One region of the Halomonas sp. TA22 genome, then DNA from elsewhere that is predicted to be linked to it. Evidence: predicted binding sites of a transcription regulator. Region 1 holds the regulator's gene; each other region holds the start of a gene.

Region 1 (10,554 bases):
CTTGGGAGTGGACCGCCCGAGCCCAGGAGGCAGATATGGACATGCTAGACCCTGAAGCGATCGTCGATCGTTCCTTCATGCCGGGAGCCACACAATGAAACCGCATGTCGCTTTCGATCGGGTCGGCCACTGCTATAGAGGCAGGCGCAAGGCAGAGGTGCAGGCATTGACGAACGTTAATTTCGAAATCGCCCGCCATCAGTTTGTGGCCGTCGTGGGTCCCTCCGGCTGTGGCAAGTCAACCTTGCTGCGCTTGCTGTCCGGGTTGATGCAGCCGACCCAGGGTGAGGTGCGTATCTTCGGGCGGCCGGTTAGCGAACCCGGTGACGATGTGGGTATCGTGTTTCAGAAGCCCACCTTGCTGCCCTGGCTGAATGTCATTAATAACGTGCTTTTTCCCCTTCGTCACAAGGGGCGCATAGTGGGGCGCCAGGATCATGTTCGGGCTCGAGAGTTACTGAATATGGTCGGGCTGGACGAATTCGTCGATAAGCGCCCGGATGAGCTCTCCGGTGGCATGCAGCAACGCGTGGGTATTGCCCGAGCACTGTTGCTCGATCCGGACATTTTGATCATGGACGAGCCGTTCTCGGCACTCGATGCCCTGAGCCGAGAACAGATGGGCTTCGAACTGCTGCGTATCTGGGGAGAGCGCCCCAAGACAGTGCTGTTCATCACACACTCGATTGCCGAGGCGGTGCTGCTCGCCGACAAGGTGCTGGTGATGAGTCCGCGGCCGGCCACTGTCGCCGATAGCATCGACATCGATCTCCCACGTCCACGCAGCGCGGCGACCATCGAACTGACCGCATTCACCGCCTACACCCAGCGCATCCGTCGACATATCTTCGGCCCTCAACCAAATGAGGCGCCAGCGCCCCACTTGGCCTGCGAACAGGGCAAGCGTGATGCTGCATCTTTTGCCATCCGTCGCGTGTCGTAAAGGAGAGCAAGATGAGCAATCTTAAAGTGTTATTCTCGGATATAGGCCACAGAATATTGCCCGCGTTTGCGCTGCTGGCCCTGTTGCCGTTGTGGGAGCTGCTATGCCGACTGTTCGACGTGCCCAGCTTCATCTTGCCCGCTCCTAGCGTCATTGCCGAAGCCTTCATGTCGGTCGACATGAGCCGCTGGATGGTGCACCTGTGGGCCACGCTACGTGTAGCACTACTGGGCTTTGGATTGTCGATCCTGATTAGTCTGCCGCTGGCGGTCCTCATGGTGCGATCAGAATTTCTCACCCGGACGCTGTTTCCCTGTCTGGTGGTCATCCAGTCGACCCCCATCGTGGCCGTGGCGCCGCTACTGATTGTGATTTTAGGTGCGGGTGAGGCGCCGCGCCTGGTCATTGCTTGCCTGATCTCGTTTTTCCCAATCGTGGTCGCTACCACTACCGGTATGCTGGCAACGCCGAAAGAGATGCTTGAGCTGTCTCGTTCGCTTCGTGCCTCGCCTGTCAGGGAAGTGTGGCAAGTGCGTCTGCCCTACGCGGTGCCACATATCTTCAGCGGCCTCAAAGTGGCAATCACGCTGGCCATCATCGGCGCAGTGATCGCCGAATTCGTGGCGGCCGAACAGGGGCTGGGCTATTTCGTCCAGTTCTCGACCTCCTATTTCAGGATTCCCCAGGCCTTTGCCGCGCTGTTCTTCCTGTCTGCGGTCAGCCTGGTGCTGTTCAAGTCAGTACAGCTGGCACAACGGCTGTTTTTCGGCTGGAGCCTGCCCTCCGACGACGAGCGCTAGGCTAAAGCCACCACCGGAGTAGAAGCGGCAGGCAGTCAGATTGGCTGCCCGGCATTGCTCCAATGCACGGCGGATCACCCCGCCCCTGAATTGGAGAATTTTCAATGAGTGACACTACACAATACGGCCTTCAGGAGTTGCAGCTGGAAAGCACTCTGGGCGGCATCGGGCGTGAAACCGAACGCGAGATCCCGATAATCGATCTCAGCGATTTCGATGCCCGCCGTGAGGCGATCATCGAACAGCTGTGGCGGGCCGCTACCGAAGTGGGCTTCTTTCAGCTGGTCAACCATGGCATTGCCACCGAGGATATTCGCCAGGCTTTTAGAATTTCAGAACACTTCTTCGATTTGCCCGAAGCGGCCAAGGCGAAGTTTCCGCTGAAGGAGGGGCTGAATGCGGGCTGGGAATTCAAGTCACAGGTCAGACCCTCGACGCGTACTGCCGATCAGAAGGAGTCTTTTCAGGTGACGCTACCGCACATGCAGGGGTTATGGCCGGACCAAGTGACCCTGGCGGAGTTTCAGCGCCTGGTGCTCGACTTCGAGTATCAGGCCTGGTGGCTCGGCATGCGAGTGCTCTCCTGTTTTGCCGAGCGGCTGGGGTTCGACCGCGACTTCTTCACCCGCGCTCACGACCGTAGCTCGCCCGAATACCAGAGCACCTTGCGTCTGCTTCACTACCTGCCGATGATGGCAGATGCTGGCCGCGACCCTTCGCTATGGCGTGCCGGCGCCCACACCGATTTCGATTGCCTGACCATGGTCTTCCAGCAAGAGGGGCAGGGTGGGCTGCAGGTATGTCCCGGCCGTGACGCCAAGGGCGATGCCGATGGGCAGGCGTGGTCCACCGTGATTCCGCGGGGTGACGTCATTACTTGCAACATCGGCGACATGCTGATGCGCTGGAGCGACGACCGACTGAAATCGACCCTGCACCGTGTCCGCATGCCCAAGCCTGACGAGTCCCAAGGGTCGCGCTACAGCATGGCGTTCTTCTGCCAGGCTAACAAGGATGTGATGATCCAGGGGCAGGAAGGAAAGTATCCGCCGATTTCCGCCAAGGACTATCTGCGCCAACGAATCGACGCCAACTTCGCTGCTAGCCGGACGGGCAAGAAGTAAAGCCGTCGTACGCCATAGCCAGCATTCGCCAGCGATGGCGTTCAGAGCCTCTGGGCCTGCCTATCATCGTTCGCCACGCTCAGCCGCGAGAGGGGAAAGACACACCGAAACAGCGCGCCTTGGCTGGGGTGGGACTCGATCACCAGGCGTGCCTCGTGGCGCAACAGGACGTGCTTGACGATGGCAAGTCCCAGGCCGGTGCCGCCGGTGGCGGTGCTGCGCCCCTTGTCGATACGGTAGAAGCGTTCGGTCAGGCGCGGAATGTGTACCGGGTCGATGCCTTCGCCGTCATCCTGCACTTCCATGCACCCCCCCGCGTCGCACTCTCGCCAGCGCAGGGTGATATGGCTGCCGTGCGGGGTGTAGCGCACGGCGTTGAAGAGCAAATTGGAGATCGCGCTGCGCAGCTCCTGTTCGCTGCCCAGCAGCTGGAAGTCCGAGCTGATCTCGACGCCGATCTGGTGATGGCCGCCGGAGAGCGACTCACCATCACGACGGATTGCGTCGAGCAGCGAAGCGACATCCACCGGTGCACTGTCGGCGGTGCGCTGTTCGTTCTCCAGGCGCGACAGCAGCAGCAGGTCGTTGACCAGGTTCTGCATGCGCCCGGTTTGCTCCTGCATCTGGTCGAGACCGCGTGCGAAGCGCGGCGGCAGCTGGTCGCGATAGTCGCTGTAGGTTTCCAGGTAGCCGGCCAGCACCGTCAGCGGGGTGCGCAACTCATGGGAGACGTTGGCGACGAAGTCGCGGCGCATCTGCTCCAGGCGGTGCAGGCGGGTGATGTCGCGGGCCATCAACAGGCGCTCGTCGTCGCCGTAGAGCGTGATCTGGAACTGCAGGACGAGACGATCGGAGAGCGGCGAGGGGAGCGTCAGCGGCTCGCGATAGTCGCGGGCGTCGAAGTACTCGATGAAGCGCGGATCGCGCAGCAGGTTGGTGATGTGCTGGCCGCGGTCCTGGGTCGCCTTGAGTCCCAGCATGCGGCTGGCAGCGCTGTTCCACCACTCCAGATCGCCGCGCCGGTCGAGCATCACCACGCTGTCGCTCATCGCCTCCGAGGAGTCCTGAATGCGATGCAGGGTCTCGCGCAGCCGGTTCTGGGTGAGGCGTTGGGCCTTCTGGTACTTGTAGAGCCGGTCGAACAGCTCGCCCCACAGGCCGCGGGCGGCCGGAGGCTCCTCATGGGGGTGGCGGGTCAGCCAGCGGTAGAGCGCGCGCAGTTTGGCCAGATGATAGCCAAGGCCGGCGGCCAGCCCCGCGGCCAGCCCAAGTCCTGGCCTCGAGAGCAGCGCACCCACGAGTGTGAAGCCTGCCGCGAGCAGCGCCAGTCGCCAGATTTCGCGGCTCCAGAGTCGCACGTCACACCTTGGCGGAGAAGCGATAACCGGTGCCGCGGACGGTCTGGATCAAGTGCTGGTGCGTCTCGCCCAGCGCCTTGCGCAGCCGGCGGATATGCACATCCACGGTGCGCTCCTCGACATAGACGTTGCCGCCCCATACCTGATCGAGGAGCTGGCTGCGCGTATAGGCGCGCTCCTGATGGGTCATGAAGAACTGCAGCAGGCGATATTCGGTGGGGCCGACATCCACGGCGCTGCCGTGGGAACTGACCCGATGGCTGGCAGGGTCGAGCAGCAGCCCCTCGACCTCGACGGGATCCTCCACCCCCTTCGGCGTGGTGCGACGCAACACGGCCTTGAGCCGGGCCACCAGTTCGCGGGGCGAGAAAGGCTTGGTGATGTAGTCGTCGGCACCCGCCTCGAGACCCTGGATCTTGTTGTCCTCCTCGCTCTTGGCGGTGAGCAGGATGATCGGGATCTCGGCGGTGGTCTCGTCGCGTTTCAGGCGCCGGGCAAGCTCGATGCCGCTGGTGCCTGGCATCATCCAGTCGAGCAGCAGCAGGTCGGGCTTGCGGTCCACCACGATGGCATGAGCGCTCTGGGCATTGTCGGCCTCGAGTACCTGGTAGTCGGCCATCTCCAGGGCGACGGCGATCATCTCGCGGATGGAGGCTTCATCATCGACGATCAGCACGGTCTTGGCGGTCATCCGGCGGGTCTCATCTGGCAGTGACAGAATGATGAGGATTACACCGCCTCAATATGACAGTCGCGTGACAACATTGCCATCTTGTGCGCGAAGCGAACCTCAGACGACAGGCCACAGGCTCAGTGCCAGGCCGGCGAACAGCACAAGCCCCGCCCAGTGATTGTTGAGGAAGGCCTGGAAACAGCGCTCTCGGTCGCGATGGCGAATCAACCATTGCTGATAGACGAAGATCGCCGCCATGGCTGCAAGGCCCACCCAGAAGAAGCCCCCCGCGGCGACATCGGCATAGCCCAGGCGCACACCGACCCAGGCCAGCAGGCCAAGCGTGATGAGCTGGAGCAGGCCGATCACCAGCTTGTCGGCGCGCCCGAACAGCACTGCAGTGGACTTGATGCCGATCTTCAGGTCGTCGTCGCGGTCGACCATGGCGTACTGGGTGTCGTAGGCCACCGTCCAGGCGATGTTGGCGAAAAACAGCAGCCACGCCTCCGGCGGCACGCTCTGCTGCACGGCGCCGAAGGCCATGGGGATCGCCCAGGAAAAGGCGGCACCCAGAAACACCTGGGGGAAATGAGTGTAGCGCTTCATGAAGGGGTAGATGAAGGCCAGGATGATCCCGCCGATCGAGAGCAGGATGGTGAAGAGGTTGGTGAACAGCACCAGCACGAAGGCGATTGCCACCAGCGTGCAGAACAGTACCTTGGCCTCCTGCTCGCTGATGCGCCCGGTGGCCAGAGGTCGGTTGCGGGTGCGCTTGACGTGACCGTCGAAGTGGCGATCGGCATAGTCGTTGATCACGCAGCCGGCGGCGCGCATGGCATAGACGCCGGCGACGAAGATCAGCAGAAGATTGCGCTCCGGGATGCCGTTGGAGGCGATCCACAGCGCCCATAGGGTCGGCCACATCAACAGCCAGGTGCCGATCGGCCGATCGAGTCGCATCAGATGCAGGAAGTCGGACAGACGTCCGATGCCGCGTGGATTCACACCTTGACCCATCGAATTCTCCGCAGTGGCTAGTGATGTGGCGCTAGTGCCGTGGCGCCGTTGATGAACGCCCACCCCTGCCGGCTGGCAAGCTCTAGCCAGACGGAAGTTCCAGCGCCTGCGCCATGGTAACCAGAAAATACTCCTGTACCAGCACTTGGAAATGCCCGAAACAGCCAACTGCCGAGCGAGCTCTCGCAAGGCGATGCAGGCGCTGGCCGCGCAGCTGGGTCAAGGGGACGACCGAGCGACCGCGACAGGCTGCCAGTGCAAAATCGCAGCAAGGGCAGCAGAATCAGGAAGACCAGGGGCGATCTGTCACGCAACGCGTCCAGGACAAAAAAGGCGCTTAGTGTAACATGACCGCTCCTCTTCAAGCCGTCACCCTTGGCCAGGAGCCCCATGAGCGCACCCTTGACCATTCTCGGCACCGGCATGGCCGGCCTTGGCCTGGCCCGCCAGGTGCGGGCCCGCGAGCCCGAGCGTGCCATTACTCTGATCACCGCCGACAGTGGCGACGACTACGCCAAGCCGCTGCTCTCTACCGGATTTGCCAAGCACATATCGCCTGCGCGTCTGGTGCAGCGCTCAGCGCTGGAGATCGCCGCTCAACTGAGCGTGGTGGTGCGCACCCATACCCGCGTCACCGCCATCGATTCCGACCGCCGCTGCCTCGAGATCGGCCGCGAATGGCTGCGCTATGGCGAGCTGGTGATCGCCACCGGGGCCGAGCCCAGGCTGCCCTTCGTCATTGCGCCCGAGCTTGGCGAGCGCGTCTTCACAATCAACGATCTCGATGACTATCGACGCTTTCATGCCGCCTTGATGGCGCTGGGGCGGCCGGCCCGGGTGGCGATCATGGGAGCCGGGCTGGTGGGCTGTGAGTTCGCCAACGATCTTCACGGCGGCGGGCATCAGGTCACGCTGATCGCACCGGAAACCACGCCGCTGCCGCGACTGCTGCCCGAGCCGCTGGGCCGGGCCATGGGGGAGGCCTTCGCCGAGGCGGGCATCATGCTCGAGCTGGGGCGAGGCGTGGAAGCGCTCGCCCCCGCCGGGGCTGGACTCGGATCAGGGCTTGCCGTGGCGCTCGACGACGGTCGGACACTCAAGGCCGATCTGGTGCTGATGGCCACCGGGCTTGCGCCACGCAGCGAACTGGCGGCCCGGGCGGGACTCGAGGTGAGCGCGGCGGGCATCCACACCGACCGGCGGTTACGCACTTCGGAGCCAGGCATCCATGCGCTCGGCGATGTCGCCTGCGTTGCCGGTATCAACGCCATGTACGTTCAGCCGCTGCAGAGCGCCGCCAAGGCCCTGGCGGCGACGCTTGGCGGCGAGCCCTGCGAGGTGAGGTATGGCGCCTGGCCGATTGTGGTCAAGACGCCGCTGCTGCCGAGCGTCGCCCTGCCGCCCACGCAGGAGGCATTTCGCTGGCGAATCGAGGGCGAGGGGCATGACCTGTCAGCCCTGGCCGAGGATGAAAATGGCCGTCTGGTGGGATTCGCGTTGACAGGAAATTGCGTGAGGCGGAAAGTCGAGCTGGCGCGGGCGGCGCCTGCGTTGCTAGTCTAGTGAGCGGCTTCGTGGGCCTTGGTGCCCGCTGCCGCTCTCGCCACAAGCGATCAACCCTCAATCGAAAACAACAACGGCGGTATTTACCGCCTTGCCATGCCAAAACCAGGAGGCTGTATGCGCAAGCCAGAACTCGCCTCGGCTATTGCCGAGCGTGCCGATCTCTCCAAGGACAAGGCCAGCCAGGTACTCAACGTCATCCTCGACGAGATTACCGGTAGTGTCGCCAAGGGCCAGGACGTTTCCCTGATCGGTTTCGGCTCCTTTACCGTGCGCGAGCGAGCCGCTCGTACCGGCAAGAACCCCCAGACCGGTCAGCCGCTCAAGATCCCGGCCAGCAAGACCGTGGCGTTCAAGCCGGGCAAGGCACTCAAGGACGCTGTCGACAAGTAACGCGTCGTGTGCCGGGGCTGGAGTGCCCCGGCAGCCTGCTTCGCTTGATCTGCAGGGCCGGGCCGGACTCTGGCCAGCTCATCTTTCAGGAACCGCCATGAAGCTGACACTCATGCTCTGGCTGCTGGGGCTGCTGCTCAAGCGCGCCCAGCGTCGTAAACCCGCTTTCCGCGATACGCTCAAGCAGATGCGCGGCATGGACTGGGGCATCGCCACCGAAGATCTCTCCATCGCCCGCTACTACCGCATGTCGCCCCGCAGCATCGCCACGGGTAAGGGGCTGCCGGTGGATCTCGATCTCGAACTGCGCTTCGCCGATGTCGAGACCGCCCTGCACGTGCTGCGCAAGCCGACCCAGCAGGCCTTTCTCGACGGCATGATGGCGGGCAATGTACGCCTGGTCGGCGACGCAGCCGACCTCCAGCGGTTGCAGAAGCTGCTGCGCCATATCTGACCGGTGACGCCTGGCCATGTGCCGGTGCCATTCCCCTAGAGGCCGACCGTGGATATCCCTCATCAGCGCCTGGTCTATTTTCGCATCGCCATCGAATCGGGCTCGGTCCGCCGGGCAGCGGCGCGTCTGGATATCGCTCCCTCGGCGGTAAGCCGGCAAATCGCGCTGCTCGAGGAGGCACTGGGCGCGACCCTGCTCGAACGGCAGCGCCACGGCATCCGGCCCACGCCGGTGGGCGAGATGTTGCTCGAGTACTGCGCGCGGCGCGGTGCCCTGGACGAGAGCTTCATCGCCTCGCTGGAGGCTTACCAGCGTCTCGAGACCGGTACCGTGTCGCTGGTGGTGGGGGAGGGCTTCGTCGGCGATCTGATCGCCACGCCGCTGCGCGAATTCACCGAGCGCTACCAGGGCATCCAGCTCGACATTCACCTGGCCGGCACCACCGGCATCATCGAGGCGATCGTCGAGGACCAGGCGCACATCGGACTGATGTTCCACGAGCGTACCCACCCCCAGCTGCGCTTCTGGAGCTCGAGCCCACAACCGCTGATGGCGATTCTGCCCCCCGACCACTGGCTCGTCGCTCAGCTCGAACCACTGACCCTGGTACAGCTCAGCGATGAGCCGATGGCGATGTGGGACCTCGGCCACGGTGTGCGCCAGATGGTCGATCACGCCTTCCACCTGGCGCACCTGCGCCCGCGCGCGGCGATGAATACCAACTCCATGGCGGTGCTGGCGCAGTACGTGCGCAGCGGCATGGGCATCACCCTACTGCCGCGCTTCGCCGTGGCCCGCGACCTAGAGGCCGGCAGCTTGGTGGCGCGCCCGGTGGACGACCCGCTGTTCCGGCGCTCCCAGGCACACATGGTGACTCGCATCGGGCGCCAGCAGCCCAAGGCCAGCGTTCTGCTGCTGCGTCACCTGCAGCACTGGATGCAGGCGTTTCGTGATGTCGGGACGCCGCCTGACGAGAGCCGACCGTCCCAGGATCAGCCCACGCCGTTGCCGTAGCCCATCGCCACGCTCGCCTCGTTGCCGGTCTCCACCCAGACGCTCTGGGGCACGCTGTATTCGCGCAGGCCGTCAAGGCCGCTGGAGCGCCCGAAACCACTGTCACGGAAGCCACCGAAGGGCGACATCACATTGATCGCCTTATAGCTGTTGATCCATACGGTGCCGGCGCGCAGCTGCGCGGCGACACGGTGCGCCCGCGCGGGGTCCTGGGTCCATACCGCGCCGGCCAGGCCGAAGCGGGTGGCGTTGGCCAGGCGTACGGCATCGGCCTCGTCGTCGAAGGGCATCGCCACCAGCACCGGGCCGAACACCTCCTCTCGGGCGATCTCCATCTCGGCGGTGACGTCGGCCAGCACGGTGGGGGCGAGAAAGTAGCCCTGCGCCTCCTCGGGGAGTCCCTCGGGGCGGCTGGCGCCGGTCAACACACGGGCACCGGCGGCGACGGCGTCATCGATCATGCGCATCACATGCGCGTACTGGCGAGCGTTCTGCAGCGGCCCCATGCGCGTCGCCTCCTCGCTTGGCAGGCCGACCTCGATCTCGGCGGCGGCCCGTGCCAGGCGTGCGGTGACCTCTTCGAACGCCTGACGCTGGATGAGCAGCCGCGAGCCGGCCACGCAGCTCTGCCCGGCGGCGGCGAAGATTGCCGCCTGGGCACCGGCCACGGCGTCGTCAAGCCGGGCATCGGCAAACACGATATTGGCCGACTTGCCGCCTAGCTCCAGCACGCTGGGCACCAGGCGCCGCGCGCCGGCCTCGGCGATCATCCGTCCGCTGTGAGGCGAGCCGACGAACACCAGCTTGGCGATCGTCTCGTGGCCGGTCAGCGCCGCGCCGGTGGTCGGGCCGAGGCCGTTGACGATGTTGATCAGCCCGCGGGGCAGCCCGCCCCCCTCCAGCAGCCTGGCGATCGCCACCGAGGTGAACGGGGTGAGCTCGGAGGGCTTGAGCACCACGCCATTACCGGCGGCGATCGCCGGGGCGAGCTGCCAGGCGCAGGTGAACATCGGTGCGTTCCACGGCGTGATCTGACCGACCACGCCGTAGGGCACGTGGCGCACGTAGTTCAAGTGCGTGGTCGGCACCGGGATCACCTCGCCGTGCTGCTTGTCGCACCAGCCGGCGTAGTACTCGAACATCTCGCGCACCTTGGCCACCTCACCGCGGCAGTCGCGGATCGGCTTGCCGGCCACCACGCTCTCGAGCTGGGCA
Region 2 (10,554 bases), 770 kb from region 1:
AAGCACTAGCCAGCCCGTGCTGCTCGCGTTTCTCTACGGGCAGCACGCTTCTTGTAACCGCGTAATGGACCGATGCCATGACACAACTCAACAAGACGCCGCTTCATGACCTTCACCAGGAGCTGGGCGGCAAGATGGTGCCCTTTGCCGGGCATGAGATGCCGGTACAGTATCCATTGGGTGTCAAGAAGGAGCATGAGCACACCCGCCAGGCGTGTGGCCTATTCGATGTTTCCCACATGGGGCAGCTATTGATTCATGGCCCGTCACCTGCCGAGGCGCTGGAGACCCTGGTGCCGGCGGATATTCTCGGGCTGCCCGAGGGAATGCAGCGCTATGCGCTGTTCACCGGCGAGGAGGGCGGGATACTAGACGATCTGATGGTGGTCAATGCGGGTGACCATCTCTACCTGGTGGTCAATGCCGCTTGCAAGGATCAGGATATTGCGCACTTGCGCATTGGCTTGGGACATAACCATGAGCTGGAAGTGCTGGAGAGGGGCTTGCTGGCCCTGCAGGGACCTGACGCGGCCAAGGTGATGCAGCGCCTCTGCCCGGCCGCCTGTGAGATGCGATTCATGCAGCATGGACGTTTCAAGATCGATGGCATCCCTGTGTGGATCAGCCGCAGCGGCTATACCGGCGAGGATGGTTTCGAGATATCGATTGCCGCGGAGCAGACCGAAGCGGTGGCGCGCCGTATGCTTGCCGAGCCCGAGGTCGAAGCGATCGGTCTGGGTGCGCGCGACTCACTGCGCCTCGAGGCGGGTCTATGCCTCTATGGGCATGATATCGATGCCACTACCACGCCGGTAGAGGCGGGTCTGATCTGGGCCATCGGTAAGCCTAGGCGTCACGGCGGCGAGCGTCCCGCCGGTTTCCCGGGTGCCGACATCATACTTCACCAGGTGGATGCCAAGAGCCATCAGCGCAAGCGAGTGGGGCTTTTAGGAGAGGGGCGCGCGCCGGTACGTGAGGGCGCCGAGCTGTTCGACGGCGATGGTCAGCGTATCGGTGAGGTGACGTCAGGCGGCTTTGGCCCAAGCGTCGGCAAGCCAGTGGCGATGGGTTACGTTGAGTTGACACATGCAGAACCCGGCAATGTGATCTATGCCGAGGTGCGTGGCAAACGCCTGGCGATGGTGGTAAGCAAGATGCCCTTTGTTACTCCCGGTTATTACCGCGGTTGAGAGTGGTATCTCTCTTTTATACCGTTATCTTGTAGCAGCCACCACTGGCGTAGATGTAGCGGTGGTATGTCGAGCAAGATTTCCCAATCGAAACGCTGGCACAGAGGCCACTCCAGCAGGTCGAGGTGCTCAAAGACGGCAGGCGTTCGTGACACTCTCATGTTGGCTCTCCTGAGCTGCGTTCAGTACATCGAGGAATCCGTCGGCAACCTTTTCCCAGCGCCTGCTGGTGGCGCGAAGACGTGCCGAGCGACCTAGTTGGCCATACTGAGCCGGGGATTGGCAGAGCGTGACGGCGGATACGATGAAGGCAGCATCGTCACCTAGTGGCACTGTAATGCCGTGGCGATTGGACTCGATCAGTTCGGCGGCCGCGGCATGCTTGAAGGCGACGACCCCAAGCCCGCTGGCCATGGCTTCGGCGACGACATTGCCATAGGTTTCGGAGCAGGAGGGGAACAGGAACATGTCGGCACTGGCGTAGTGGCGCGCCAGTGTATCGTTGTCTATGAAACCGGTGAAATGTGTATTGGGAAGCCGCCGCTGCAGTGAAGCACGCAGGGGACCATCGCCCACCACGACGCTGACCATATCCGGCCGGGCGAGATGCATCACCAGCAGGGTGTCGACCAGCAGATCGAGATTCTTCTCTTTGGCCAGGCGGCCCACATGCAGCACGACGGGCTGATGCTCACTTGCCCCCCAGCTTTTTCGCAACGCCTGTTCGCGTTTGGCGGGGGTGAAGTGATCGCCATCGATGCCGCGTCCCATCACCTGAACATTGTCGAAACCCTGCTTGGCCATCGCTTCTGATTGGGCAAGGGTAGGCACCAGCGTCGCGTGGGTGCGGTTATGAAAATGACGTAACGCACGCCGTACCGGACCCTTTAGCCAACCAAGGCCGTAGTCGCCCATGTAATGGTCGAAGTTGGTGTGAAAACCGCTTACCACGGGAATCGACAACTGTTTGGCCACTTTCAATGCCGACCAGCCCAGTGGTCCTTCGGTCGCGATGTAGATCACATCGGGGCGCTGTTCGTGGCAGAACGTGATCAGTGCCGAGGTGCTGGGATAGCCGAACTGAACGGCGGAGTAGCGCGGCAGGTGAAAGCCGCGCACCTGCAACTCAGCGTCGACTCCTGGGGCCTTGGTGTCATTCTCGGGACGTGGCCGCACCAGCAGCAGCTCCACCTGTCGGTGGCGCAACTCCCGGCTCAAATGTCCCAGGGTATGGGCTACACCATTGATATCCGGCGACCATGTTTCACTGACCAGGCAGAGGCGCATGGCGCTCTCCTTGTGCGATTTGAGTCAGTGTCGGTTCTCAAGATGACAACGCGCTTAATGCTGCGTGACGTTTGCATGACGCTTAGAGCGAAAGGGCGCATCGGCTATCGCAGCACCCGGCGCGGGTCGATGGGCTTTCCACCCTGGCGTAGATCGAACAGCAGGTCGTGGCGCTCCGTTGCATTGCTCAAGGCCACCCTGCACAGCGCCGTACCCTGGCGGATGCGCTGTCCCGCCTCGACCATCACGTTGTCGCAAAGCGCATAGACGCTTTGCAGATCGCCCTCATGATGGATGATCACCACCTCACCGAGTTGGCGCATGCTGCCGGCGAAGCGCACCTCGCCCTCGGCGACGGCCTTGGCCTGCTGTCCGCTACCGGTGGTTAGAAGCATTGGCTGAAGCGTACCTCGACTGTCGGGACCGAACTGGCGCGTCACACGATAATCGTCCAGCGGCCAGGGCCAGTTGCGAGCACTGCTTGGCAGATTGGCCGGTGCTGGCGCCGGGCGAGGAGCCGAGGCTTGAGCGGGGCGGCTTGTACCTGAGCTGCTCGAACCACTGCTGGCAGCGACGGCGCTACCCCCGAGCGGCACCGAGACGACCTGGCCAACACGCAGGCGGTCAGGCGACTGTCCCGGATTGGCGGACTGGATGCGCTGTGGGGTGGTGCCGAAACGTCGGGCAATGGCCGAGTAGGTGTCCCCAGGACGAATCTGATAGCGGTAAGGACCGCCTGCTGGTGCCCGCTCCTGCTGAGTGGGCACCAGCAGGCGCTGGCCCACGGCAAGGCGTTGTGGGTCGACCCCGGGATTGAAGCGCGTCAAGCGCTCGAGCGGTACGTTGGCGCGTGTCGCAATGGCGCCCAGTGTGTCGCCACGCTGGACGGTAACCCAATCGCCACTGATGCCTTCGAGCCGCTGAGGGGCGGAGGGCGCGCTGGAGCAACCGGAAAGCAGCATCAACAGCACGATCAGGAATAGGTGTCCAGCGTGCGGTCCTTCTCCAGCCACAGGGCGTTGAGCCATTTCTGAAAGCGTTCCTTATAATGCGGATCCTGATGGTAGTCGCCCCCAGGCATCCAGCCGGGGACATCGAGGCAGCGAATATGGCAGCGTATCAGGCGTTCCTTGCCGCACAGATAACCCCAGAAAGTGGGGCGCGGGTTGGTATAGCTGAGCGTGGCATCGAGAATGCCGCTAAGCCGATCTCCCATTAGGCTTACTACCTGTGCCGTTCCGCCAGCACGCGGGCGTAGCAGGTGGCGATAGGGGCTCTCCTGCGTTTCGCGCTTTGCTGGTGTGAAGCGGGTGCCCTCGACGAAATTGTAAACCGCGGTAGGCATTTCCTGGGCACGCTTGCACATACGCTCGGTCGCTTCCCTGTCTCGCTTGGCGAGAGCGGGGTTGCGCGCCATCTGTTTACGGCTGTAGCGGCCCATGAACGGGAATTCCAGTGCCCACCAGGCCAGGCCGACCACAGGGACCCAGATCAGCTCTCGCTTGAGAAAGAAGCGTGGCATGGGAATGCGCCGATGCAGTGCCATCTGTAGCACGAAGATATCGGTCCAGCTGCGGTGATTGGAGATCACCAGCCACCATTGCTGAGGTGAGAGCCCTTCGGGCAGACTCAGCTCGAGCTGGGGTTTGAGCCAGTGGCGCATCCACCATAAATTGGCGCCGATCCAGTTGAGCGCCACGGCATTGAGCCCTTTGAGCACCCACAGGCTCAACCGACGGGTCGGCGCGATCAGCTTGAACAAGATCAGAACGAAGAGCGGTATCGTCCAAATCAACGTACAGAGTACCAGCAATACTGCGCTGACGAGCCCCTTCAGGGTCGACATGCCCTCTCCTCGGTGATGCAAAAAAGCTAATGCTACTGCAAGTTTGCCAAGCTGCCCAGCGTGGCTGAGCAGCCTGTGTTGCACTCATGGCTGCGAATGAAGGATCACGCCATCCTGCGGGGTGATCTCAGCCTGGGTGCCCTGAGACCAGGTCCCTGGAAAGCGCTCGAAAAAAGCCCTGACGAACTGTTCGCCCTGCGGGTCGCCCCAATAGCCGGTGGGCATCGATGGGAAGGGCCGCGTGCAAACCAATTCGCCCGGCTCACCCCGCAGGGGATGGCCCGCGTCATCGAATACCTCCACGGCCATCCCTAGTCCCCGGCCCTGAATTTCGCCACGATGAACCGGTCGCATCGGGCAGCCCAGCGCAAGGCTCGCGCCAGCAGCACTATCGGCCGACAAAGTGGCGAAGTGCAGCTCTTTCTTGATATTGCGATAGACATAGTCGAAGGAGTCGGCAGAATACGGCCCCGTCGCGAGCAGAAGCCGTAGCGGGGAGAGGTCGCGTTCATGACATGGATGCAGCTTCGCCTCTTCCCACTCGATGAGCTGGCAAGCTTCGATGGCGAGAACCGTGACCCCTTCGTTAGCGACGATATCCCACACGGCATGCCGTGCGCTTGACGTTGTACCATCTTCGAAGGAGTCGAAAAGCACCAGACTTGCACCACTCGCCAGGGCGGAGAGCTGCCAATGCCATGTCATCGAGCCGCAGGGGGTGTAAGCGAATAGTCTGTCCCGTTGCTGAAGGTCGTGATGAAGTCGTTGCTCCTTGAGGTGTTGCAGCAAGGTGCCCCCGGCGCTGTGAATCAGGGTACGGTTTATGCCCGTGCTGTCGGTAAGGCACTCGAGGCGGTAAGGATGATCGAAAGGGTGGGGGGCGAAGGAGAGCTCCTCCGCGGGATTGTTGAGATAGTCGATCCAAGCCACTGCCTTTGCGATGCCATGCGTGTCGGGTTCGCTACCTGAACGAGAAAAAAGCACCATCTGATTGAGCGATTCGACATGCTCGCAGATTGACAGCAGCTGCGACCAAGCAGTGTGGGTCTCGTTACCTGGAGACTGACCATCGCTTGCGAACAGGACCTTGGGCTCGATCTCGTTGAGCCACTCGATGAGCGGCTCCGTATGAAGATCTAGTGGGCAGGAGCACCAGATGGCGCCGATGCTCGCTGTGGCGAGTAGCCCAATGACTGCGTGTTCGCTCGTGGGCGTCATGCCGACCACACGATCGCCAGGCTCCACGCCCCCTTGCAGCAGGGAGTGAGCGGCGCGAGCTACCTGTGAATAGAGCTCGGCATAGCTGATCTGGTACCGGTTCAATCTGTGGTCGTAGAGGATCAACGCGGGATGCTCATCGCATCGCCATAGTAGATTGGCCGTCATGTTGAGACGTGCCTGGGGGAGCCAGCGTGCACCGGGCATGTCGTCGGGGTGCTCGAGGATCGTCTCGCCCTTGGCCTCGGCGATGATATTGGCCTCATCCCAGAATAGCGACCAGAAACGTTCCAGGTTCGCCACACTCCACTCATGAAGTTCCGAGTAGTGCTCAAGCGACAGCGCGTATCGCTCATTGACACGTTGCATCAACGCATTCATCTGGCTCGACTCGATGGCGGTTTGGCTGGGATGCCAGAGTGCCTCGGGCATACCGTCTCCTCCCTGGTGTGTCTTGCCTTGATTCATGCCAAGCGGTCTCTAGAGAGTAGCAGTGCTTGGCCGACGCCGTGCCGTTTCCCCAGCCCCAGCTGCCGTATCGCTCAGCACTTCCTGCAGCGCCTGGGCAGCGACGGATAGTTTGTGATGCCATGGCGTCACCACCCCTATCGGACACTCTACGATGGGCTGCTCCAGCGCCACGCACCGAGCGCCCAGCTGCATCATCTGGGCAGCGCACAGGGCCGGCACCGCACTCACGCCAAGTCCGCTTGCCACCATGTTGCCCACGGTGACCAGCTGGTGGCTCTCGAATGCTACCGGTAGGGGATCTCCCTGGGCCGCCAGCTGCTGCTCCAGCAGATGTCGTACCATCGAGGGGCGCTGCAGGGTGATGAAGTCATGCTCGAGCAACGTCGACCAGGCGATGCGCTTGCACTCCGCCAGGGGGGAATCCTTCGCGACCAGCGCGACGAAGCGCTCGGTGAACAGTGGGGTGAAGTGCAGCCCGCTCTCCTCGTCAGGTTCGAAGGCGATGCCGAGCTCCACCTGCTGGCGATGCACCATGTCGATGACGTGTTCGTTGATGACATCGTGAACGGTCACATTGATGCGCGGATAGCGTTCTCGGAATGCCATCAACACACCGGGAAGAAGATTGCAGGCAAAGGAGGGCATGGCGGCTATCGCTACGCGACCCAGCTGCAGTGTGAAACGTTGACGCATCGCCTCCTCGGTGTCTTCCCAGTCGGCCAGCAGGCGTTTGGCGAGGGGCAATAAGGACTCACCCTCGGGCGTCAGGTTCACGCTGCGCGTGGTGCGCATCAGCAGACGCCCTCCCAGCGACTCCTCCAGACCCTTGATGGCCAGGCTCAGTGCCGGTTGGGAGAGATGCAGGCGTTCGCACGCCTGTGTGAAACTCAAGGTCTGCGCCACGGCGAGAAAGGCTCTAAGCTGTTTGACAGTCAAGACGGTTGCCTCCAAGCATGGAAATCTTTTATTTGTCATTATAATTAATTGATAAGAATAACAAACTTAACAAATAGATTAAGACGAACAAGACTGGACGATGACCACACACGCATCACACAAGCCATTCACAACACGTCGAGGCGGATGACATGTCGGGATTCGATAAGCGAGTGAGTACCTACGAAGAGGCCATGGAGGGAATCGAGAGCGGTATGACCGTTCTTGCCGGCGGGTTCGGCCTGTGCGGTATCCCTGAAAACTTGATTGCCGAGATCAAGCGGCGCGGGGTCAAGGACCTCACCGTGGTCTCCAACAACTGTGGCGTCGATGGCTTCGGTCTGGGACTGCTGCTGGAGGATCGCCAGATCAAGAAGATCCTGGCCTCCTACGTTGGCGAAAACGCCCTGTTCGAGCGTCAGATGCTGGATGACGAAATCGAAGTGGTACTGACGCCACAGGGTACCCTGGCCGAGAAGATGCGTGCTGGCGGCGCTGGCATCCCGGCCTTCTACACCGCCACCGGCTACGGCACGCCGATTGGAGAGGGCAAGGAGGTGCGTGAGTTCAATGGCCGCCATTATATCCTGGAAGAGGCGATCACCGGGGACTTCGCCATCGTCAAGGGGTGGAAAGCCGACCGCTACGGCAATGTGGTCTATCGCCATACCGCCCAGAACTTCAACCCCATCGTCGCCACGGCGGGGCGTATCACGGTGGTCGAGGTGGAAGAGATCGTCGAGCCGGGCGAACTCGAACCGAGCCAAATCCATACGCCCGGCATCTATGTCGATCGCATCATCCAGGGCAATTTCGAGAAGCGTATCGAAAAGCGCACGGTTCACAGCTGAAAGACACCGATGACAAGAGGCAATCGATAATGGCACTTTCCCGCGAACAGATGGCTCAGCGCGTCGCGCGCGAGCTGAAGGATGGTTTCTACGTCAACTTGGGCATCGGTATTCCCACACTGGTGGCCAACTACGTGCCCGATGGGATAGATGTGATGCTCCAGTCCGAGAATGGCCTGCTTGGGATGGGGCGCTTTCCGACCGAGGAGGAGGTCGATGCGGACATGATCAACGCCGGCAAGCAGACCGTGACGGCGCGACCCGGTGCAGCGATCTTCTCCTCCGCGGAGTCCTTCGCGATGATCCGAGGCGGTCATGTGGACCTGACCGTGCTTGGCGCCTTCGAAGTCGATCAGCAGGGCAACATCGCGTCCTGGATGGTACCGGGCAAGCTGATCAAGGGCATGGGCGGCGCCATGGACCTGGTGGCAGGCGCCGACAATATCATCTGCACCATGACCCATGCCTCCAAGCATGGTGAGTCGAAGCTGCTGGAGAAGTGCACGCTGCCATTGACCGGTGCGGGGTGCATCAATCGTGTATTGACCGATCTTGCCTATCTCGAGATCGAGAATGGCGCCTTCGTGCTCAAGGAGCGTGCGCCGGGAGTCAGTGTCGACGAGATCATCGCCAAGACGGCGGGAAAGTTGATCGTCCCGAACCATGTCCCCGAAATCGTCTTCTGAAATTGACGATCGACCCAAGGGTCTCGCTCAAATGAGAGAGGCCCTTTTAGTAGCATCTGAATTCCCGCGATTGATGAAAAACTGACCATTGTGAGAAGTCACTTGTGCTTCTCAGGCAAGGGCGAGGTTGTGCAGGCGCTTTGCACAGGATTATCCACAAGATTTGTGAATAACTTGGAGCCTCTTGAATGACTGTAAATCTCTCATCGGTCAGCTAGTGTGCCGGCTAGACTCATGACGCATCATTCGGGCCAGGGAGATGCTCCGATGCCACCAAAAAGGAGACTTCGTGCGCAGCTTGCCGGCGACTCTTCCCATACTTTTTCTCTGCGAAATCAGCTTTCTGCTTGGGCATGGCCTGATCATGACCCTGCTTGGTGTGCGCATGTCGCTGGAGGGCTTCCCCTCTCAGATGGCGGGCCTGTTGATGTCGAGCTTCTCGCTGGGGTTCGTGCTGGGCAGCTATCTGCTCGAGAAGCATATCCGTGCGGTGGGTCATATCCGTGTCTTTGCCGCCTGTGCGGCGCTGCTTGCGGTTACCGCCATGCTGCATGGGTTATGGGTCAACCCCTGGGCCTGGCTGATATGGCGACTTTTTGGCGGGGTCGCGACGGCTGGCCTACTGATGGTGATGGAGTCGTGGGTATCGGGGGAGTCAACTAACGACAATCGTGGTCGGGTGCTCGCCTGGTACATGGTGATCTCGACGCTATCGCTGGCCGGCGGGCAGTGGATGCTCAATCTTGCCGACCCCGGCACCGCCGTGCTCTTTTCGGTGGCGGGTATCCTGTTTGCGTTGTCGTTGGTGCCACTTTCGATTCATCGCATCCATGGCCCCAGCCGGGCAAGCGATGTCACGCCGCAGAAGATCAAGCTGGGTGAACTCTTCAAGCGTGCCCCGGTGGGGTTGGTGGGGGCGTTCACCGCTGGCCTGATGGTGCAGTCGTTTTTCGCCATGACGCCTTTCTACGGCCAGGAGATCGGCCTGAGCACCGCTCAGACCGCGCAGTTCATGGCCATTACCACGCTGGTGGCCTTGGCCGCGCAGTGGGGGCTGGGGCGGCTTTCCGATCACTTCGATCGGCGTAAGGTGATCCTATGCATGGCTGCTACCATGGCAATTTCAGGTGCATTTATCTCGGTGGCGGCGCGGGTCGACTTCACGATGCTGATCGTCGTGGCCTGCTTTCATACCGCCATGCTGCATACGCTCTACTCGCTGAGCCTTGCGCATACCAATGACTGGCTGGCGCCCGGCGAAATCGTCGCCGCTAACGCCAAATTGATGATCTGGTACGGTATCGGCTCGATCATCGGCCCCTTCAGCGCCTCGCTGGTGATGCAGATGGTTGGGCCTGATGGCCTGTGGCTATTCCTCGGTGCGGCGGCCTTGATGTTGGCGATCTTCGTGCTGATTCGCTTGCGTGGGCATTACGAGGTGCCCGATGAGATAGAGCAGGAGCCGTTCGTGGCGGTACCGGTAATGGAGACGCCGCACTATCTCAGCGAACTCGACCCGCGCCATGAACCGCAACAGTATGAGCTCGACCTGCAGCTCGAGCCGTTGGCTTATATCGATAGCGAAGCATGAGCTTCGCGCTAACCATTCGACCCGAACGGGCTCGTTCATGCGATCTTGCAGCGTGTGTGCTGAGGCAGCAGCAACTCGGCGGCGCGCTCCTGGCTTCCCGGCAGGCAGCGTTGAATCAAGGCCAGACCGCCCAGGTCGATGCGGTGCTCATCGCCATCGGCAAAGACATGGCGCTGGGGGCAGGTGGGGTAGTAACGATAGTCGAGTAGATGCGATATGGGAAAGATGCCCTGCTGACGCATATTGTTGCTAAACAAGCCGGCTTGCTGCAGTCGTTCGTCGAGCTCGGCCATTGCATGTCCCAGCCCCATGCAATCGAAGCCGGCATGGTGCAGCCGTGGCCCCGCAACGGCAAGCCAAGCGGCCAACGGGTGGGCACGCTCAAGCAATCGATAGGTCTCCCAATCGGGCATTGGCCAGGGGCGACCGCGACACAGCAAATTCTGCCCGCGACAATCCTCGGGATGTGCCTGGTTCA
Region 3 (10,554 bases), 180 kb from region 1:
TCCAGGCTCGCCTTGGAGTGATCCTTGGCGAGCGTGTGGATGATCAATTTGCTTGTCGTGGCATCCAGCTTCTCCCGTAGAAGGCCTAGAAACTTAGGCGGCGCGACCAGAATCAGCTTGGAGAGCTTGTTCTCTACCCTGGCCTTGTAGATATGCTCGGCCAGCTCCTTGGCGAAGAGCTCGATGAAGCGCTTGGAGGCCGCATCCTCGTTACCCGCGGCTCGCGACGTGGTGGAGGTCGATTCGTGAACGTCGCCGCGATTGTCAGTAACGAGATCCCCTTCATGCATTCGCCCTTCGGCATGCACCAAACTCTCCTGCTCCTCCAGCTGCAGGGCGTCTCGAGTGAAGATACGTGCCCGTGCGGAATCTGCTACTACGATATAGGTCGTCATAATCGCTCCTTGTGCGCTGCCTAAGGACCTTCCGTCGGCTTGCCGGTGAAATCCGAGATCGGCTTGTCGACCTCCTTGTTGAGACCGGCTCCAAAGGCTTTCAACCCCTTGATCAATGGCGTCACTGCCTGCCAGAGCTCCTCGTCCTTGAGCATATGGTAGGCACCACTCACGCCAGGGGAATCGCCCTTCTCGTCCTGCTGGTGGTGCTCACCAATTTCACCCATGGCATCGCGCAGAGCAAAGACCACCTTGTAGAACTGGTTGGGCGGAATGGTCGAGAGCGCCATTGCCAGCGCCGAGAGATTCTGTATGGCGTTGAGAGTGCCCTCCTTGCTTAGTCCGTTGACCACTACCTTGGCGATCTGAGGATTGGCTACCACTACATCGTTGGCAAAGCGCAATACGCCATGCTCATGCATGCTCTGCAGCAGCCGCTCCAATTCATCGTGCGCATCCGGGCCGATCTTGGGCGGCGTAAAGTCCTGATAGATTCGTTCTGCCATCACATTTTCTCCGGACGAGATTGATGCTTGGGTGGCTCGGCATAATCCTGCTTCATCCACTTGACTTCGACGGGCACCCCCTCGCTCGGCGTGCGCCTCCCGAAGCGGAAATTGTGGGGCGGCAGTGGCGGCTCATGGCGCTCCCTGTCCAGCACCTCCAGCTTGACCGCAGTCTCCTTGTAGGCCGGAGTATGTACATCGGGGTCGTGGTGTTCACCAGTCAGCGCGTTGATGCCGATCTTGCCGTGGTGAATGGGCAGAAAGACCGTCTTGCCTCGTACACGATCGGTAATCACGGCGGGCATTTCCACACTGTCGCGGCGTGAGGTGACACGCAGCCAAGTCCCCTCCTCGATACCGCGTTCGGCGGCAAGCTCCGGGCTGACTTCAAGAAAGCCGTGGGGTGACTGATGCCAGATGCCGTCGGTACGCCCGCTCTGGTTGGTACCTTGGAAGTGTTCGAGCATGCGACCGTTGTCGAGCATCAGATCATATTCGTCGTCGGCATCCTCTTCGGGCGCCTGCCACTCGAGGGGAAAGAGCGTCGCCTTGCCATCCTCGGTGGGGAAGCCGTCGGTATAGAGTAGCGGCGTGTCGGTGCCATCCGCCGCCACCGGCCACAGCAGCGACTTCCACCCCTCCAGCCGTTCGTAGGTCACGCCGGCAAACAGCGGCGAGATACGGGCGCACTCCTCCATGATTTGCGAAGGGTGGGTGTAACCCCAGTCGTGGCCCATACGCGCCGCCACTTCGGTCAGGATCTCCCAGTCAGGACGACTATCGCCCAACGGTGGCATCACTTGATGGAAGCGCTGAATGCGCCGCTCGGTATTGACGAAGGTTCCCTCCTTCTCGACGCTTGGACAGGCCGGCAGCACCACATCGGCGAACTCGGCGGTACGGCTCAGGAACATGTCCTGCACCACCATGAAGTCGAGCTCCTCGAAGGCGGTGTGCACGTTATGCGAATCGGCGTCGGCAAAGGCGGTTTCCTCGCCGATGATGTACATCGCCTTGATCCTGTCCTCCTGAGCAGCCTGCACCATCAGGAAGTTGCCCATGCCCACCTCGTCGGAGAGCTGCTCGGGCGCCACCCCCCAACCCTCGGCCCAGCGCTTGCGCGCTTCCGCGTCGCTGACCTTCTCGTAGCCGGGATACATGTTGCGCAGGCAGCCAAAATCGCTCGCCCCCTGCACGTTATTGTGGCCACGCATCGGATAGCCCCCGGTGCCGGGCTTGCCATAGTTGCCGGTTACCAATAGCAGATTGGAGAGTGCCGTGCTGATGTCCGCTCCGTGGCTGTGCTGGGTGATGCCCATCGCCCACAGTAGGCTGACGCTCTTGGCACGTCCGATCATTTCCGCCGTGTCGATCAGCTCCTGTTTGGAGATACCGGTCATCTCCTCGGCGAATTCTAGGGTGAACGGCTCGATCGACTCGCGGTACTCCTCGACCTGATTGACGTGCTGCTCGAGAAACGGCCAGTCAGCCAGATCGTTGTCGAACATATAACGTGACAGGGCCGAGGCCCAGATCAGATCCGTACTTATCTTGGGACGCAGGAAGATATCGGCGCGCTCGGCCATTTCGTGCATACGTGGGTCGACGACGATCAGCTTGTGGCCATACCGCTTGCGCGCAGCCTTGATCTTCGAGGCGATGACGGGGTGATTCTCGGCGGTATTGCTACCCACGATGACGATCACCTCGGCCTTCTCGAGATCCTGTATGGTGCCGGCATCGCCGCCGTAGCCGACGGTACGGAACAGCCCCTTGGTGGCCGGGTTCTGGCAGTAGCGCGAGGAGTTGTCGACGTTGTTGGTACCGATGATCAGTCGCGAGATCTTCTGGGTCAGATAGGCCTCTTCGTTGCTCGCCTTGCTCGAGCCGATGAAGCCGACACTCTCTGGACCGTAGGTGTCGCAGGCATCCAACAGTCCCTTGGCGACTTTATCCAAAGCTTCATCCCAGCTCGCCTCGCGAAAGCGACCGTTCTCTCTGATCAAGGGCATGGTGAGGCGTTTTTCGCTGTTGACGAAATCCCAGGCGAACTTGCCCTTGACGCAGGTCGAAATGCCGTTGGCCGGTGCCTCGGCAACCGGTTGGACCTTGAGGATGTGCCGATCACGCGTCCACATCTCGAAGGCACAGCCCACCCCGCAGTAGGTGCACACTGTCTTGGTGCGCTTGATCTCCGGCTGACGCCAATACTTGTCGATATTGGAGAGGCCGGTGATCGGTGTCGCACCGATGGTCTCTTCCAGCCGCTTGACGATCTCGATCATCGGCCGCTTGAGTTCTTGCGGCATCGCGGTGAACGGGCCGGCATCGGGCTGCATGCTCTTTTCAAGCAACGCGTTGCAGGGGCAGACAGTGACGCAATGCCCACAATGCACGCAGCTCGAATTGTCGACCGAATGGCCGCCATCCCAAAGCACGCGGGGATTTTCCATCGAGTAGTCGATGGTCAGCGTCTCGTTGACCTCGACGTTCTGACACGCCTCCACGCAACGGCCGCATAGAATGCACTGGTCAGGGTCGTAGGTATAGAAGGGGCCGGACTCATCCTTTTCGTAGGGCTTGCGGCGAAACTTGTAACGCTGGATGGGCACATCCATCGCCGCCAGGGTTTCATGAAGGGTACAGTCACCAGTATTGTGCTCGCATACAGAGCAGTAGAGTTCGTGCTTGCCCAGCAGGCGGTCCATCCCCTCTTCCCGGGCCGCCCGGGCGCGCTGATCCTGGCTGGAAATTGTCAGGCCATCGGCGCTTGTCAGGGTACAGCCACGTTTCAGGGCACCATCCACTTCGACCCAACAGGTATCACAGGTTTCCAACGCGCCCAGTGATGGGTGGTAGCAGACATGGGGCAGGTCGATATCATTCGCTTCGAGAAATTCGATGAGTGGCCTGTCTGCTTTGCCTGTCAGGGGCTTCCCATCGTAGATGATTGTGCAATCCTTGGTATCGCTCATTGGACTCCTTTCCTCCTAGCGTTCGACTGTTATTATCGAACCTCTTTAATTTCTCGATCGAAGACCGGGAAACGCGTCCTGGCTCAGCGGGCGCCAACCCACCTCATCTTCAAACCGTAGTAAAAGCGTTGGAAGTTGTCTAAGTTGGCGGCAGGAAACGCTTTGCCATGTCGAGGCGCTACCGGAGCGCTGGAAACTGGTATGATTCGGGCAAAGGAAGTCTGGACGCGACCGAGTCGACATCCCAGGATGGCGGCTTCACTGGAGTAACATCGATGCGCACCCTGCTTTTGCTGCAACGCCCGCTATCGCGCCGCAGCGTAGTCTTCGTTCATGTCGCGGCTCAATTGAGCTGGCTACTGTGTGGCGGTGTCTGGCTGGCGTTCCACAGCCCCTGGCTCTCCACCGTGGCGTGGTCCGAGGCCTGGCCGGCGATGCTGCTCGGCGTCGGTGTGATGCTCCTGGTCATGTTGGGCACTCGTCTGTTGGCCGAACTGGTGATGCTTCCACACTATATGTCGGCCATGCGCCAGGGATTCGCCCCGAGTGCGGTAGTGACTCGCTCTTATGAGCGACGCCCGGCGGTACACGATACCAATGAATCCTGGACCAGTGCGGCGCGCTATCAAGAGGGTGACGATGCCGTGCTCGGCGAGGCCCGGGTCACTCAACCGGCTACCGTGGGCCGGCGTCGTTCCCAGGAGGAGCCCAAGGCGAAAGCCATCGACAAGGCCCCGGCCCGCAAGGAGCCTCGTCTATAACGCCTTTTGTTAGCTCTCATAGCGCCTTGCTGCGCAGCAGGCTGGTGATTGTCTCGCCAATCAATACCAGCACCACGATGGCAATCAGGATGGTTGCCACGGTGGGCCAGGCGAAAGTGTCGATCGAGCCCTGCAGGATTACCCCGATCCCGCCGGCACCGACCAGCCCCAGCACCGTGGATTCTCGGATATTGATGTCCCAGCGCAGAATGACGATGGCGAAAAACGCCGGCATCACCTGGGGCACGATGGCATAGGCGATCACCTTGAGCTTGGAGGCACCGGTGGCTTCCATCGCCTCCACCGGGCGGCGATCGATCTCCTCGATCGCCTCGCCCATCAGCTTGCCGATGAAGCCGATCGAACGGCACATGATCGCCAGAATGCCGGCCAGCACACCGGGGCCGAAGATCGCCACGAACAGCAGGGCCCAGATGATGGTGTTCACCGAACGGCTGGAGACCAGGATGAAGCGTCCAAGCCACAGGCAGGCACGGTTGGGGGTGGTATTCTGCGCCGCGATATAGGCAACCGGCAGTGCGATGAAGATGGTCAGCATGGTCGCAAGCGTGGCGATATGCACCGTCTCGATTAGCGCACTGACGATCCGCGCCAGGCCGGTGGGGTCTGGGGGCCACATGCGCGCGCCTAGCCCCGAGATCTGATTCGGCGCATCCCACACCCAGGGCCAGAAGATATCGATGTCTCGCACCGCCCAGACCATCAGCATCAGCGTCAGCAGCAAGACGGCGTAGCGAATCAGCCGCTCCCTGCGGTCGTAGCGCTGCCATACACGATCGGCCAAGGTGCCGGCATGATCTACCATATCTTCTTCCTCACCCAGCCGCTGATGCCTTCACTGACCAGGATCACCGCGATGATGATCAATAGGATGGCGAAGGCGAAGTCATAGTCGTAACGTCCGAAAGCATTCATCAGGGTGCCGCCGATACCGCCGGCCCCGACGATGCCCACCACGGCGGAGGCGCGCAGGTTGCTGTCGAGCTGATACATCGAGAGTCCCACCTGGCGCGGCAGGATCTGCGGGAACACCGCATAGAATAGTGTCGCCAGGTAGCCCGCCCCGGCGGCGCGCATCGCCTCCACCTGGCCCCAGTCGATCTCCTCGATCTCCTCGGCAAGCAGCTTGCCGACGAAGCCGATGGAGTAGAGCGTCAGGGTCAGAATTCCCGCCAGCGGCCCAAAGCCCACCGCGGCCACGAACAGGATCGCAACGATCACCGGATGGAAGCTGCGCGAGATGATGATCACCGCACGCCCCAGCAGGTAGATCGGCTTGGGGGCGATGTTCTTTGCCGCCATCACCGCGAAGGGGATCGACAGCAGCACACCGAGCAGGGTCGCCAGAATGGCAATCTGGAAGCTCTCCTTGAAACCGGTGAGCAGCAGGCCGCCACGTTCGAAGCTTGGCGGGAAGCCACCACCGAAAATGCGCGCGGCGCGCGGCAGCCCCTCGGCGATACGATCCCAGTTGAACGGCAGCGTCGCGAAGGCCCATACCAAGTAGACCACCACCACCAGCCACAGGCCGTAGCGCAGCACGGGGCTTGCGATGAAGGGGGGCTTGCGCCAGGTACGTGGCGGGGCTGCTGCCACACTGTCGTCAGACTTGGTCATGCACCACCCCTTGCGTAGACTGAAGCGCGGTCATGGAGAGCTCCTCCTCGGGTGCTTCGATCCCCCCGTAGATCGCCTCCAAGGCATCCTTGGTGAAATCGGCGGGGGCACCATCGAAGATCATCTTGCCGTGGCGCAGCCCGACGATGCGCTCGGTGTAGGTCTTGGCCTGGGCGACGTTATGAATGTTGATCAGCACCGGCAGCGACAGCTCGCTGGCCAAGCTCTGCAACAGGATCATGATCTGCTCGGAAGTGCGCGGATCGAGCGACGCGGTAGGCTCGTCGGCCAGCAGCACCTCCGGCTCCTGCATCAGTGCCCGCACCACACCGACCCGCTGGCGCTCGCCCCCCGACAGCTCATCGGCACGCTTGTTGGCGTAGTGGGCGATGCCGACACGCTCCATCAGCGCGAAGGCGCGCTCGATATCGGCCTGGGGATAGCGCCGCGAGAGCGCCTGATAGAGGCTGACATAGCCAAGCCGACCGGCCAGCACGTTCTCCATCACCGTCAGGCGATCGAGCAGGTTGAAGCCCTGAAAGACCATGCCGATCTTGCGCCGTGCCTTGCGCAGGGCACTGCCCTGCAGATTGACCAGCTCGGTACCGTTGAGCTTGATCGAGCCCGAGGTGGGCTCCACCAGCCGATTGATGCACCTGAGCATGGTGCTCTTGCCCGCCCCCGAGGCGCCAACGATGGAAATCACGCTATTGCCTTCCACCTTCAGGTCCAGCTCCTTGAGCACCGGCTCGTCATGACCGTAGCGCTTGACCAGTTTCGAGATTTCCAGCATTCCCCACCCCTCTTGAACGACCATCCATCATGACCGGCCTCACGGCAGGCCAGGCTTACTCCTGCTCCAGCCCTTCGCGCGTGTAGCGCACGTCGTTGGCCGCCTGGATGGTGCGGATCACCTCCCAGTGCTCCTGGTAGTTGATGGGGATGAACTTGTCGACGCCCTCGAACTCCTCGCCAAGCTCGGTGCCGGCGAAATCGAAGCTGAAAAAGGCCTCCTCGATCTTCTCGACCAGGTCCGGATGCAGGTTGTGCGCGTAGTTGTAGGACGTGGTGGGGAAGCGGTCCGATTCATAGATCAGCCGCACCTCCTCCTCGTCGTAGAGCCCTCGGGCGGCCATGCGCTCGACCACTTCGGAGGCCACTGGGGCGGCATCGTAGTCGCGGGCGACAACGCCCAGCATCGACTGGTCGTGGCTGCCCGAATAGACCACTTCGTAATCTTCGTCGGGGACGATACCCAGCTCGGGGAATAGGGCGCGAGGCGCCAGGTTGCCGGAGTTGGAGGTCGGCGAGGTGTGCGCCACCCGCTTGCCCTTGAGGTTCTCCATCTCCTCGATATCCGAGTCGACGTGGGTGAACACCTGGAGGGTATAGCCGAACTGGCCATTGTCGGAGCCCATCAGCGCGAAGGGCACCGCGCCTGCCAGGTTGACCGCAAAGGGCGTGGGCCCAGTGGAGAAGCCGGCGATATGCAGGCGTCCACTACGCATTGCCTCGACCTGGGCCGAGTTGGACTGCACGGCGAAGAAACGCACACGCCGCTCGGTCACCTCCTCGAGGTGATCGATAAAGGGTTGCCAGATATCCGAGTAGATGGCCGGATCCTCGACCGGGGTATAGGCAAATATCAGCGTATCGGGATTGGACCATTGGGATTCGTCTGCCGGACGGTCGGCGACCATGTCGCCATCCTCGTCGCAGAAGATCGTATCCAGATGGCCGCGCTCACACTCGGCATAGGCAGGCGACAGGGCAAGCAGCGAGAGCGGTAACAGGGCAGTCGCTGCCAGGGTTTTGATCACTGGCTTATTGGTTGAAACAGACATTTTCATGGCATGCCCCTTGGGGTTGTTCTTATACAAACTCGGGTTTTCGAAACTCAACATCAGGAGAAATAAATGATTGTTTTCGAAAATACCCCCAATCTAGGGTGTGTCACAAATATGTCAATTGCTTTCCCTGAACCCCATTGAGCCTCACGCGAGGTGCTGCATGAGCGTGATTACAGGGGAGCCAGACACGGCGCGGCATTGCCGCCAGTTGCCAATGAAAAGCGAACATTATCGAGCCGACTCGACTTGGACCAAAGTTGAACGCTCCGCCATGCAAAAATTTGCGTGAGGTCACGCAGACGGTACTTGTCCGTTACGAACGAGAGCGTAAAGAGACGCAAAGCGCCTTGGCCGTGACAGCCAGGCGCTCTGCAAGGGGGCCATCGGCAATACGGGTCAGGCCGTAGGCATTGTCGGTGGAATCCAGGCGATCATGTCCACTTCCACATCCGCCCCGCCGGCGAGCCCTGTCACGCCGATGCAGGTCCGGGTCGGTAGCGGCTGCGCGAAGTAACTGGCATAGACGGCGTTGACCTCATCGAAATGACCCATGTTGGTGATGAAGACCCGCGACTGAACCACATACTCGAAGGCACTGCCCACCTCCTCGAGAATGATCGCCAGATTCTGCATCACCCGGTGGGTCTGCTCGCTGAAGGTGCCCAGCAGCATCTCGTTGGTTTCGGGCACCGTGGGCATCTGCCCGGTGATGAAGACCAGATCCCCCACCCGGCAGGCATGCGAGAAGGGCGCGATGGGCTGCGGAGCCCGGGCAATGAACTGCTTGTCTATCATGTCGCTACCTCAGTGGCCGAGGATCTGGCTCAGGAAGAGCTGGGTACGCTCCGACTGCGGATTGTTGAAGAAGGGCTCCGGCGCGTTCTCCTCGATGATCTGCCCCTGGTCCATGAAGATCACCCGGTCGGCCACGGTCTTGGCGAAGCCCATCTCGTGGGTCACGCAGATCATGGTCATGCCCTCCCTGGCAAGTTCGACCATGACATCGAGCACCTCCTTGATCATCTCCGGGTCGAGCGCCGAGGTCGGCTCGTCGAACAGCATCACCTCGGGGTGCATGCATAGCGAGCGGGCGATCGCCACACGCTGCTGCTGACCACCGGAGAGCTGCCCGGGATACTTGCGTGCCTGTTCGGCGATACGCACACGCTCGAGATACTGCATGGCGCGTGCCTCGGCCTCGCGACGCGACTTCTTCTGTACCCACATCGGCGCCAGACAGCAGTTCTCGAGCACGGTCAGGTGGGGGAACAGATTGAAGTGCTGGAACACCATGCCCACGCGACGGCGAATCTGCTCGATACGCTTGACGTCCTGGGTGAGCGCCATGCCGCCGACCACGATCTCGCCCTGCTGATGCTCCTCGAGATGGTTGATGCAGCGTATCAGCGTCGACTTGCCCGACCCCGAAGGGCCGCACACGACAATCCGCTCGCCACGTCTGACGGTCAGGTCGATATCGCGCAGCACGTGGAAGTCGCCATACCACTTGTTGACGCCACGCATCTCGACCATGGGGGTGGCGTCGGCCTGGGGGGTTGCGGTTGCTTCATTCATGACTTTTTATCCTTAGACGCCGAGGCTCAACGTTTATGTCCGGTATGCAACTTGCGTTCGAGATACTGGCTGTAGCGCGACATGCTGAAACAGAAGATCCAGAAGATAAACGCTGCAAATATGTAGCCCTCCAGCGAGAACCCCAGCCAGCGGGAGTCGGCGAGCGCTGCCTGGACGATGCCCAGCAGGTCGAACAGGCCGATGATCATCACAAGGGTGGTGTCCTTGAACAGCGAGATGAAGGTGTTGACGATCCCGGGGATCATCATCTTCAGCGCCTGGGGCAACACGATCAATCCCGTACGCTTCCAATACCCCATGCCCAACGCTGCCGCGGCTTCCTCCTGTCCACGTGGGATGGCCTGCAGGCCGCCACGTATCACTTCCGCCATATAGGCGCTTTGGAACAGCGTGATACCCACCAGCGCGCGGATCAGCCGATCGACTCCCATGCCGGTGGGCATGAACAGCGGCAGCATCACCGAGGCCATGAACAGCACTGTGATTAGCGGAACACCGCGCCAGAATTCGATGAAGATCACACAGAAGCTCTTGACGATCGGCATCTTCGAACGCCGCCCCAGCGCCAGCAGGATGCCGATCGGCAGCGCACCGACCATGCCCACCACGGCCAGTATCAGGGTCAGCATCAACCCGCCCCAGCGATGCGTCTGGACCACCGGCAGGCCGAAGCTGCCGCCATAGAGCAGGAAGAAGGCGACCACCGGGAACACCAGCAGCGTGACCAGCACGACCCATCGCTTGTAAGGCAGGCGCGGAATCACCAGCCAGGCGATCAGTGCCGCGAAGAGGGCGAAGGTCAGGTTGACCCGCCAGATCTCGCTACGCGGATA

What was found. Region 1 encodes PhoB, which activates phosphate uptake and scavenging genes when phosphate is short. Its sites were predicted from a motif close to TGTCATANNNNTGTCANA; they were not measured.
Region 2: HJD22_RS13820 (glycosyltransferase family 1 protein) is a predicted target of PhoB. The motif match lies at 2,541-2,558, and genes of this name have one in related genera.
Region 3: phnD (phosphate/phosphite/phosphonate ABC transporter substrate-binding protein) is a predicted target of PhoB. The motif match lies at 8,227-8,244, and genes of this name have one in related genera.

What each region holds. Positions count from the first base shown of each region.
Region 1 is NZ_CP053108.1:2,153,626-2,164,179, reverse strand. It holds gene HJD22_RS10095 (ABC transporter substrate-binding protein) at 1-98, shown strand, start outside; gene HJD22_RS10090 (ABC transporter ATP-binding protein) at 95-943, shown strand; gene HJD22_RS10085 (ABC transporter permease) at 955-1,743, shown strand; gene HJD22_RS10080 (isopenicillin N synthase family oxygenase) at 1,848-2,867, shown strand; gene phoR (phosphate regulon sensor histidine kinase PhoR) at 2,909-4,225, opposite strand; gene phoB (phosphate regulon transcriptional regulator PhoB) at 4,227-4,916, opposite strand; gene ubiA (4-hydroxybenzoate octaprenyltransferase) at 5,016-5,915, opposite strand; gene HJD22_RS10060 (FAD-dependent oxidoreductase) at 6,306-7,478, shown strand; gene HJD22_RS10055 (HU family DNA-binding protein) at 7,575-7,871, shown strand; gene HJD22_RS10050 (hypothetical protein) at 7,969-8,325, shown strand; gene HJD22_RS10045 (LysR family transcriptional regulator) at 8,374-9,339, shown strand; gene HJD22_RS10040 (aldehyde dehydrogenase) at 9,318-10,554, opposite strand, start outside.
Region 2 is NZ_CP053108.1:2,922,075-2,932,628, forward strand. It holds gene HJD22_RS13810 (sodium:alanine symporter family protein) at 1-9, shown strand, start outside; gene gcvT (glycine cleavage system aminomethyltransferase GcvT) at 78-1,190, shown strand; gene HJD22_RS13820 (glycosyltransferase family 1 protein) at 1,320-2,477, opposite strand; gene HJD22_RS13825 (M23 family metallopeptidase) at 2,582-3,439, opposite strand; gene HJD22_RS13830 (acyltransferase) at 3,451-4,323, opposite strand; gene HJD22_RS13835 (AMP-binding protein) at 4,408-5,973, opposite strand; gene HJD22_RS13840 (LysR family transcriptional regulator) at 6,022-6,948, opposite strand; gene HJD22_RS13845 (CoA transferase subunit A) at 7,101-7,799, shown strand; gene HJD22_RS13850 (CoA transferase subunit B) at 7,829-8,485, shown strand; gene HJD22_RS13855 (MFS transporter) at 8,775-10,076, shown strand; gene HJD22_RS13860 (DUF1338 domain-containing protein) at 10,112-10,554, opposite strand, start outside.
Region 3 is NZ_CP053108.1:2,334,695-2,345,248, reverse strand. It holds gene HJD22_RS10960 (host attachment protein) at 1-395, opposite strand, end outside; gene HJD22_RS10955 (DUF1641 domain-containing protein) at 416-901, opposite strand; gene fdhF (formate dehydrogenase subunit alpha) at 901-3,876, opposite strand; gene HJD22_RS10945 (hypothetical protein) at 4,152-4,637, shown strand; gene phnE (phosphonate ABC transporter, permease protein PhnE) at 4,654-5,463, opposite strand; gene phnE (phosphonate ABC transporter, permease protein PhnE) at 5,457-6,275, opposite strand; gene phnC (phosphonate ABC transporter ATP-binding protein) at 6,262-7,068, opposite strand; gene phnD (phosphate/phosphite/phosphonate ABC transporter substrate-binding protein) at 7,124-8,119, opposite strand; gene HJD22_RS10920 (Rid family detoxifying hydrolase) at 8,522-8,917, opposite strand; gene HJD22_RS10915 (amino acid ABC transporter ATP-binding protein) at 8,930-9,658, opposite strand; gene HJD22_RS10910 (amino acid ABC transporter permease) at 9,727-10,554, opposite strand, start outside.